DNA from 2 places in the Microbacterium meiriae genome. Region 2 is predicted to be linked to the other one. Evidence: riboswitches for the same ligand, from Rfam matches in the RefSeq annotation. Region 2 holds a riboswitch; the other holds the start of a gene.
The links. Region 2 has a riboswitch for thiamine pyrophosphate ahead of thiM (hydroxyethylthiazole kinase). Riboswitches for the same ligand answer to the same signal wherever they lie in the genome.
Positions count from the first base shown of each region.

Region 1: another riboswitch for thiamine pyrophosphate. It lies ahead of RI211_RS15470 (ECF transporter S component); the one in region 2 lies ahead of thiM (hydroxyethylthiazole kinase).

Region 1 is NZ_CP133984.1:3,163,572-3,168,377, reverse strand. It holds gene RI211_RS15480 (ABC transporter ATP-binding protein) at 1-1,089, shown strand, start outside; gene RI211_RS15475 (D-alanyl-D-alanine carboxypeptidase family protein) at 1,147-2,628, opposite strand; TPP riboswitch at 2,706-2,817, shown strand; gene RI211_RS15470 (ECF transporter S component) at 2,808-3,449, shown strand; gene RI211_RS15465 (ABC transporter ATP-binding protein) at 3,449-4,806, shown strand, end outside.
Region 2 is NZ_CP133984.1:2,359,630-2,364,435, forward strand. It holds gene RI211_RS11360 (bifunctional hydroxymethylpyrimidine kinase/phosphomethylpyrimidine kinase) at 1-1,444, opposite strand, end outside; gene thiM (hydroxyethylthiazole kinase) at 1,441-2,289, opposite strand; TPP riboswitch at 2,281-2,374, opposite strand; gene RI211_RS11370 (NAD-dependent epimerase/dehydratase family protein) at 2,382-3,353, opposite strand; gene RI211_RS11375 (DUF402 domain-containing protein) at 3,616-4,335, opposite strand; gene pheT (phenylalanine--tRNA ligase subunit beta) at 4,394-4,806, opposite strand, start outside.

The DNA.
Region 1 (4,806 bases), 800 kb from region 2:
TACTCGCAGCAGTTCACGCAGCCGCTGTCCGAGCTGGGTGGCATGGCCGCGGTCGTGCAGTCCGGCACCGCCTCGGCGGAGCGGGTGTTCGATTTGCTCGACTCCGACGAGCAGGAGGCCGACGCCCCCGACGCCCCCGCGCTCCGCGAGGGCGAGGGTGTGATCGAGTTCGAGAACGTCTCCTTCTCGTACTCGCCGGAGCGTCCGCTCATCACCGATCTCTCCTTCCGGGTGGAGCCGGGGCAGACCGTCGCGATCGTCGGCCCCACCGGCGCCGGCAAGACGACGCTCGTGAACCTCATCATGCGGTTCTACGAGCTCAGCGGCGGACGGATCACCCTCGACGGTCAGGACATCTCGACCATCACGCGCGACGAGCTGCGCTCCCGCACCGGCATGGTGCTCCAGGACCCCTGGCTCTTCGCCGGGAGCATCCGCGAGAACATCCGCTACGGCCGTTCGACCGCGACGGACGAGGAGGTGCTGGCCGCGGCGAAGGCGACCTACGTCGACCGCTTCGTGCACGCGCTTCCGGACGGGTACGACACCGTGCTCGACGAGGACGCGTCGAACGTCTCGGCCGGTGAGCGCCAGCTCATCACGATCGCGCGGGCCTTCGTGGCGCAGCCGTCGATCCTCATCCTGGACGAGGCGACGTCCGCGGTCGACACCCGCACCGAGCTGCTGCTGCAGAACGCGATGGCGGCGCTCCGGCACGGACGGACCTCGTTCGTCATCGCGCACCGTCTGTCGACCATCCGCGACGCCGATCTCATCCTCGTGATGGAGCACGGCGACATCGTGGAGAAGGGCACGCATGACGAGCTCATCGCGGCGCAGGGCGCGTACTGGCGGCTGTACCAGTCGCAGTTCGAGCAGGCGGCGACCGACCTCGATGCGGAAGCGGCTCTCACCGGCTCGTCTCCGGTGGTCGTGACCGGCGAGGCGGACGCGGAAGCCAGTGCCGAGGAGCAGGCGGCGGACGCCGTGGCGGGAGCAGCCGTCGGCGCCCAGGTTCCGGCGGCCGAGTCCGCAGCAGCGCAGGCGCTTCTCGACGACGGCGCGGACGGCTCCACGCCCCGCGCCTGACCCGCTTCACGCACGATGCCCCACTCCGGATCCGGAGTGGGGCATCGTCGTCAGGACTCAGTCGTCCCCGGAGATGCCGAAGAGCTCGAGCGGGTGGGTGAGCCGCCACCACGGGCTCGGACCGTCCAGGTCCTCGTCGAGGACGAGCGCGGTCTCCGTGCTGTCGACAGGGCCGGTCGTGGTCAGGGTGCCGACCGTCCCGTCCGCCTCCCGTTCCTCCCCGAGGTCGAACACCGGCGATGCGGTCGCGCTCGCCCCGTTCCACAGCACGACGTCGGCGTCCTCGCCCGCGACCACGTCGACGCGCTCACCCCAGGCGGTGACCACGCGCCCGACCACCGTGCCCGCCGGGACGGCCGGGCCCTGGGCCTGCAACGCCGCCTCCGTCTGGGCGAACAGCGCACGGGTGAGGGCGAGACGCCCCTCGTCGTCCTCCTGGTTCAGCGCCGCGACGTAGAGCCGGACCGTCGAGTCGCCGACGGCGACGTCCTTGGCGGTCAGCAGATTCCACCCGACGAGGGTGCCCGTCTTGATGCCGACGACACCCGGATCGGCGAGCATCCCGTTCGTGTTCTCGACCTTGCCTGCCCCGGGCAGGTCGACAGACCGGGTTCCCACGATCTCGGCGAACACCGGGTTGCGCATGGCCATCTCGCCCAGCGCCACGAGGGCCTCGGGGGTGGCGACGTTGCGTTCATCGAATCCCGACGGCGTCACCACCGTGATGCCGGAGAGCCCGCGTTCGCCGAGCCAGACCTCGGCCGCGGCGGCGAACTCCCGGTCGGACCCCCAGATCTCCGACGCCAGCCGGTCGATGTAGTTGTTGGCCGAGCCGAGCAGGGTGCCCTGGAGAAGCTGGTACTCGGTCAGCACTCCACCCACGGGAACATCGAGTGCGGACTGATTGGCGATCCGGTAGTCCCAGTAGCGGATGCTGTCGGCGTACGTGAAGGCGAACTCCGGACCCTGCTCCCCGGGGGCGAGCGGCAGACGATCCAGCACCATGAGGCTGCTGACGACCTTCGTGATGCTCGCGATGCTCACCGGAGCGGTGGTGGACGCCGCGGTCGTCATCCCGGCGATCCCGACAGCGCCGTCGCCGACCGCGGGCCAGGCGAGCGCGGCGGTGGGGGCGGCGACCGGGGTGAACTCGACGGCCTGGACGGTCGGGGCGACCTCGTGCAGCGGCCAGAGCAGCGTGGTGCCGGCGTAGGAGGCGACGAGACCGACGAGCACACCGAGCGGGACGAGCAGTCCGGGGCCGGCGATCGCGGGTCGCAGTTTCGCGTCGCGCAGCAATCCCGTCTCGTCCTCCGTGCCGGCCGAGGCGTCGAACTCGGGCGTCGACGACTCCGCGGCGACGAGCGACGGGTCCACCCAGGTCAGCGCGGTCGCCGGAGCCGACGCATCGGCCCACGACACCGCTTCCGTGACCGGAGGGTCGAGCGCGGGCTCGGCGGACACGGGTGCGGAGTCTTCGGGCCGCGCGTCGACGTCGACGCCGCCGGACGCCTCTTCAGGGGGATCGGAAGCGGTCACTCGCTTACGGTACCGAATACCGCCCGGAATCCGCCGTGCGCGGCTCGGGACGCGCGGGCGGAACGGGGTAGGATCGACAGCACAACCACGGGAGTCCGGCGAGCCGGGCTGAGAGGGAGCGAATCGCGCTTCGACCGTCGAACCTGATCTGGGTCATGCCAGCGCAGGGAGGAGTTCACATGAGTACGTCCACGTCCGCATCCGCGTCTGCGAAGAGCACGGCCGTTCCGGCGCGCGGCTATCTGCGCTGGCGCGTCGTCGACATCGTCGTCGCCAGCGTCCTCGGCGTCGCCGCCGGTCTGATCTTCCTGGCCTGGAACGTCGGATACCTGGGGCCGAAGGCCCTGCTCGAGCCGTTGCTTCCCGGCCTCCAAGGGCTCCTCGACGGCCCGTGGCTCTTCGCGGGCGTGCTCGGCGGGCTCATCATCCGCAAGGCGGGCGCCGCGATCTACGTCGAGCTGCTGGCCGCCGTCGTCTCGGCGCTCATCGGTAACCAGTGGGGCGGCTTCCTCACGCTCGAGGCAGGCCTCGTGCAGGGACTCGGTGCCGAGCTGATCTTCCTGCTGTTCTTCTACCGCCGCTGGTCGCTGCCCGTCGCGATCCTCGCCGGTGCCGGCGCTGCGCTCGCGGGCGGCATCAACAACCTCGTCCTCTGGTACGCCGGCTCCGGTCCCGCCTTCACCGCGATCTATCTCGTGAGCACCGTGATCTCCGGGGCGGTCATCGCCGGTGCGCTGTCCTGGGTGCTCGCGCGCGGCATCGCGGCGACGGGGGCTCTCGACCGTTTCGGCTCCGGGCGCGAGGCGCGCGTGCGCGTCTGATGTCGTCCGAGCAGGTCGCTCCCGCCGGCGTCGAGGCCCGGGGGTGGGGGTGGCGACACGCGAGTCGCCTCGCCTGGGCGCTGCGCGATGTCTCGTTCCGCGTCGAGCCCGGCGAGCGGGTTCTCGTGCTCGGGGCCTCTGGCGCGGGCAAATCCACACTGCTGCACGGCCTCGCCGGTGTGCTCGGCGGCGAGGAGGAGGGGGAGAGCGAGGGGGAGCTGCTCATCGACGGCGGCCCCGCCGTGGCCACCCGCGGTCGGGCCGGGCTCGTCCTCCAGGATCCCGACTCGCAGGTGATCCTCGCCCGCGCCGGCGACGATGTGGCCTTCGGCTGTGAGAACCTCGGGGTGCCGCGGGCGGAGATCTGGCCTCGTGTCGAGGCGGCCATGGCGGCCGTCGGCCTCGACGTGCCGCTCGACCATCCGACCGCGGCGCTCTCGGGCGGCCAGAAGCAGCGCCTCGCCCTGGCCGGCATGCTCGCGATGCGCCCCGGACTCGTGCTGCTGGACGAGCCGACGGCGAATCTCGATCCCGAGGGCGTGCGCGAGGTGAGGGATACGGTGGAGCGGATGCTCGCCGCGCGTCCCGCCACCCTCGTGGTCGTGGAGCATCGCCTCGAGGTGTGGCTGCCCCTCCTCACGCGGGTCATCGTGCTCGGCGCCGGCGGGGTTGTCGCGGACGGCACTCCCGCGGAGGTGCTCGGCACGGAGGGGGAGCGCCTGGCGGCGGACGGCGTGTGGGTACCCGGCCGCCCGCCGGCCGAGCCCCCCGCACCACGCGCGGCGCCCGGGGACGTGCTGCTCTCGGCGCACGGGCTGGCTGTCGCACGGGCGAAGGGGCGTCCGGTGGCGCACGACATCGACCTGGACGTGCGTGCCGGCGAGGCCCTCGCGATCACCGGGCCGAACGGCGCGGGCAAGTCCACGCTGGGCCTGACCCTCGCGGGGCTCCTCCCTCCCGCAGGGGGAGCTGTGATCGCGGCGCCGTCACTCGCGCAGGGGGCCGATCCGTCTCCGATCCGGTGGGCGTCTCGCGAGCTCCTCACGCGGATCGGGATGGTGTTCCAGGAACCGGAGCACCAGCTCCTCGCCCAGACCGTGCGCGACGAGCTCGCGGTCGGTCCCCGCGCCCTGGGCGTCCCCGATGACGAGGTGTCTGCCCGCGTCGACGAGCTGCTCACCCGCCTGCGGCTCGCGCACCTGGGTGCGGCGAATCCGTACACGCTCTCGGGCGGGGAGAAGCGCCGCCTGACGGTCGCGGCCGCGATCGCCACGAGACCCCGGGTGCTGATCCTCGACGAGCCGACCTTCGGCCAGGACGCCCGGACCTGGGCCGAGCTCGTGGCGATGCTCGCCAC
Region 2 (4,806 bases):
GTGCCCAGAGTCCCGCGAAGTGGTGGATCGGGCCGTGCCCTCGCCCGACGTCCAGGTCGTCGGCCGCGCGGAGGGACTCCCGGAGCCAGGCGCGCGCGGCGCGGACCGCGGTCGCGGGATCGTCGCCCCGCGCCAGTCGTGTGGCCAGAGCCGCGGACAGCGAGCAGCCGGTGCCGTGGGTGTTCTCCGTCTGGATGCGCGCCCCGGGGAACTCCGCGTGCGTACCGGCTGCCGTGTCGATCAGGGCGTCCGGTGCCTCGTCCCCGGGCAGATGCCCGCCCTTCACCAGCACCGCGGTCCCCGTATCGGCCGACAGCTCTCGCGCCGCGGCGAGCGCGTCCGCCCAGCCCGCCACCTCGCGACCGGCGAGGACGGCGAGTTCGGCGAGGTTCGGGGTGACCACGGTCGCCAGGGAGAGCAGGCCCCGCAGCTCGCGCTCTGCGTCGGGGTCGAGCAGTCGGTCTCCCGAGGTGGCGATCATGACGGGGTCCAGCACGACGATCGGGGGCTGCGTCGTCCGGAGCCAGGCGGCGACCGTGCGGATCACCTCCCCGTCCGCGAGCATGCCGATCTTCACGGCGTCGATGCGGATGTCGTCGGCGACAGCGTCGAGCTGCGCCCGCAGGAACTCCGCGGGAGGGACATGCACGGCGCGGACGCCCTGCGTGTTCTGCGCGGTCAGGGCTGTGAGGGCTGCCATGCCGTAGCCCCCGTTCGCGGCGATCGCCTTGAGATCGGCCTGGATGCCCGCACCTCCGGACGGATCGCTGCCGGCGATGCTGAGCACGTGCGGCACCGCCCGTGCGAACCAGTGTCGCCGGAAGGCCCCGGCCGCGGCCCGGGGGTCCTCTGCCGCGCACAGCGCCGAGACCACCGCGATCCCGGACGCGCCGGCCTCACGCAACGCCGCCGCGTCCTCCAGGTCCACCCCACCGATCGCGACGCACGGCAGCGGACTGCGCGCGACGAATGCGGCGAAGCCGTCGATGCCGAGCGGCACCGGATGGTCGGGCTTCGTGCGCGTGGGGCGGATGACGCCGACCCCGAGGTAGTCGACCGTGCCCGGCGGCAGGGCGGCGACCTCGTCGAGGTGCGCGGAGGTGTTCGCCGTGAGCCCGATCAACGCCTCCGGGCCGAGAAGCTCGCGCGCGCGGAGCACCGAGGCATCCGCCTGGCCGAGGTGCACCCCGTCCACCCTGGCACCGCGACGACGGGCCTCGACGGCCGCATCGAGGCGATCGTTCACGACGAGCAGCGCGCGACCGTCGATGGCTTCGGACAGGGCGAGGAGTTGCGCGACGGTCTCCTCGTCCGTTGCCTGCTTGTCGCGCAGCTGCACGATCCGGACGCCGCCGGCGACGGCCTCTCGCACGGTCTCGACCACTCCGCGCACGCCGCACAGCGACCGATCGGTGACGAGGTACAGGGACAGGTCGACGGTCATCGGGCCTCCTCCTCGACGCGGGCGCGGGCGCGGAGGTCCGCCGGAGTCACGGCGGACAGGGCGTCGAGCAGTGCGACGGCGAAGCTGCCCGGTCCGCGGGAGATCTCGGCTGCCTGCTCGGCTGCGACCGTGTAGACGAGGGTCGCCGCGGCCACCGCCGTCAGCGCATCTGTCGCGGAGCCACGGGCCGCCCCGAGGAACGCCGCCATCACGGCGCCCAGGGCACACCCGCCGCCGGTCACCCGTGTGAGGAGCTCATGCCCGTTGGCGATGCGGATCACCCGCTCCCCGTCGGTGAGGAGGTCGACAGGGCCCGAGACGGCGACCACGGAACCGTACCGGTGGGCGAGCTCGCGGGCCGCCGCAGCCGCCGCCTCGGTCCCGTCCGTCGCGTCGACACCGCGGCCGCCACTGCTGTGTCCGGCCAGCGCGAGGATCTCCGACGCGTTGCCGCGGATGGCGGTGGGGCGCAGCGCGGCGAGCTCGTGCGCGAGCGCCGTCCGCACCGGGAGGGTGCCGATCGCAACGGGATCGAGTACCCACGGCGTGCCGGCGACGAGCGCTCCCGCCACGGCCTCCCTGCTCGCCTCCCGCTGCTCCGGGGTCGGCGTCCCGAGGTTGATGAGAAGCCCCGAGGCGGCAGCGGCGAACGGCTCGGCCTCGCCGACGATGTCGACCATGGCCGGCGCCGCCCCGAGCGCCAGCAGCACGTTGGCGGTGAACCCCGTCACGACGGCGTTCGTGATGCAGTGCGTCAACGGCGGCGTGGCCCGGACCTCCTCCCGCAGCCTTCCCGCCGTGACGGCGAGGTCGAGGACGGATTGCGGACGCACAGGATCGCTCATCGGCGACATCCCTTCGCTAGTACGAACTAGATCAGGTTCGACGGGTGTGATCTCAGCCGCGGATGCGGCACCCCGTGTCACTGCCTCGCAGTCTAGCGAGCGAGGGCGTCGAGCAGCGCCCGCTCCTCCGTCCGCGTGAGTCCGGCGCGGCGCTCGCGGTCCACGCCCCGTTCGCGCTCGTCCGCGACGACATGCTCCACCGTCTCGTCGAGGGGGCGGAGCGAGCCCCCGCTGCGCCGGTACCGCGCATTCGAGCGGGTCATGAATCCGCGCATGTCGGGCGGCAGCCACAGCGGCAGCGAGCGCGGCCCCGCCCAGTACGCGACACCTTCGGCGACGAGGCGCTCCTCCGTGCCGACGACGACCGGCCCGGCGTGCCCCGTGGCCGCGCGCACCGTCCGCAGCACGTCCTCCAGGTCGCGCACGTCGCCGATCGCGTTCACGGCACCGGTGACGGTGGCGGACACGACGAACGCGGCGACGTCCTCGACGTCGATGACCTGCGTCGTGCGCCCTTCGAGCGGTGGAAGCAGCACCGGCTCATCCAGGGCCCGGAGGAACGCCGCCGCCCAGTAGCCGAAGCGATCGCTCGGGTCGCCGTCGCCGACGATGAGGCCGGGGCGGACGAGGAGTGCGCGATCGCCGACGCCGGCCTGCACGGCATCCTCCGCCGCGACCTTCTGTCGCGCGTAGTCGTCGTCCTCACCGGCCTGCGCCGCCGGGTGCCGCGATGCCGACTCGTCGGTCCCGACCGTCTCGTCGTCGCGGTACACCGACATCGACGAGATGTACGTCCACCGAGCGGCACGGTCGCCGAGCGCACGGACCGCCCCGGAGACATGATCGGCGCGGGAGGAGACGTCGACGACGTGGTCCCAGTCCGTGCGCGACACGACGTCGTAGGCGGCCTCCTCATCGCGGTCCGCGAGAACGAGGGTCGCTCCCGGCGGCGCCGGGCGTCCGCCGCGGGCCAGGCAGGTCACGGTCGCCCCCGCCCCGAGCGCATGCGCGGCGATGCGCCCCGACAGCCATCCGGTTCCCCCGAGGATCAGAACATCCGTCATGTGCCCATGTCATCAGGATCGACGACTCGGGGGAAGGGCCTCCGCTCAGAGCGGAGCGGCAGGACAGGCCTCAACGCGAGTACAGGCCATGACGCGAGCACAGGCCACCGCGCAAGCACAGGCCACCACGCGAGCACAGGCCACCACGCAAGCACAGGCCACCGCGCAAGCACAGGCCACCGGCACTGCTGTCGCCTGATGCCGCGCGAACGCCTGATCCCGCGCGGCCTCGGCGCCGTAGCGGAGGGCGGCCCCGAAGCGGTTAGGGGACGACGATCTCGTCGAGGCCGTCCAACACCGGGATGCTCCAGGACGGGTCCGGTCGCCAGTCGATCCACTCCCGATCGAACGGCCAGTCGCCGGCATGGAAAGACGCGATGGCCGCGACCGCGTGCCGCTCGATCTGCGCCGCCTGCGCGGCGGTCAGCCGTCCCTGGTCGACGGCGGCGACCAGCTCGTCCTCGTCCTTCATCGCCACGCGCCCGTCCTGTGCGATCTCGACGTCGAGGACGTGATCGGAGGTGTAGGTGGCACTGTCGGTGCGCAGGTGCGCGTTCTCGAGGTTGACGTACCAGCCGGCGAAGTCCCACGTCGTCCCGGTGGCCGCGCTCCAGAACAGCCAGACCGACCACGGCACTCCCGCGGGCGCGATGCGCAGGATGCCGTTGCCCCACCACTCCTCGACGATCCGGCGCCGGGGCTCCCGCCACCGCCGATCGAGCGGGACGGTCCGGATGCGCTCCCCGTCCCACGTGCCCTGGCCTTCCTGCTGCGTCCCGGCGGCAAGCCACGCGACGAGACCGCGCTCATCGTCACGGACGACGCGCATGGGGGTGACGGTCGCTGCCTCCCCCGTGGTCCACCCCGGCTTGCGGTAGTGCCAGTCGAGCTGCGCACCCGGCGAGAGGAACGGCCCCTCCCCGAGCGATCGCGCTCCGGCGGGGACCGAGGGTGGCGTGGGCTGCAGGAGGAGGCTCGTCATCCGGCCACGCTATCGCGAGAGCGCACGGCTCCCCGGAAAGGGCCGTGCGCTCTCCCGATCAGTCGCGGAGGGCGGCGCCGAAGCGCTCCGCGGCCACGGCGACGCCCGCCATCTTCGCCGCGGAGGCCTCCGCGGCGGTCAGCGTGCGGTCGTCGGCGCGGAAGCGCAGGGCGAACGTCAGCGACTTCGATCCCTCGGGCACGCCCTCGCCGCGGTAGTCGTCCACGAGCCGGACGGACTCCAGCAGTGCACCCGCGCCCTCCGCGAGAGCCGCGCGGACCTCGCCCGCCGGCACCTCGGCCGGGAGCGTGAGCGAGACGTCCTGCGTCGCGGCCGGGAACGTGGAGAGCGATGCCGCCACGATGCGTCCGCCGGCGAGCGTGAGCAGCCGGTCGAGGTCGAGCTCCAGCACGGTGGCGCGACCCGGCAGGTCAGCCTCCTCGGCGACGGCGGGATGCAGCTCGCCGACGT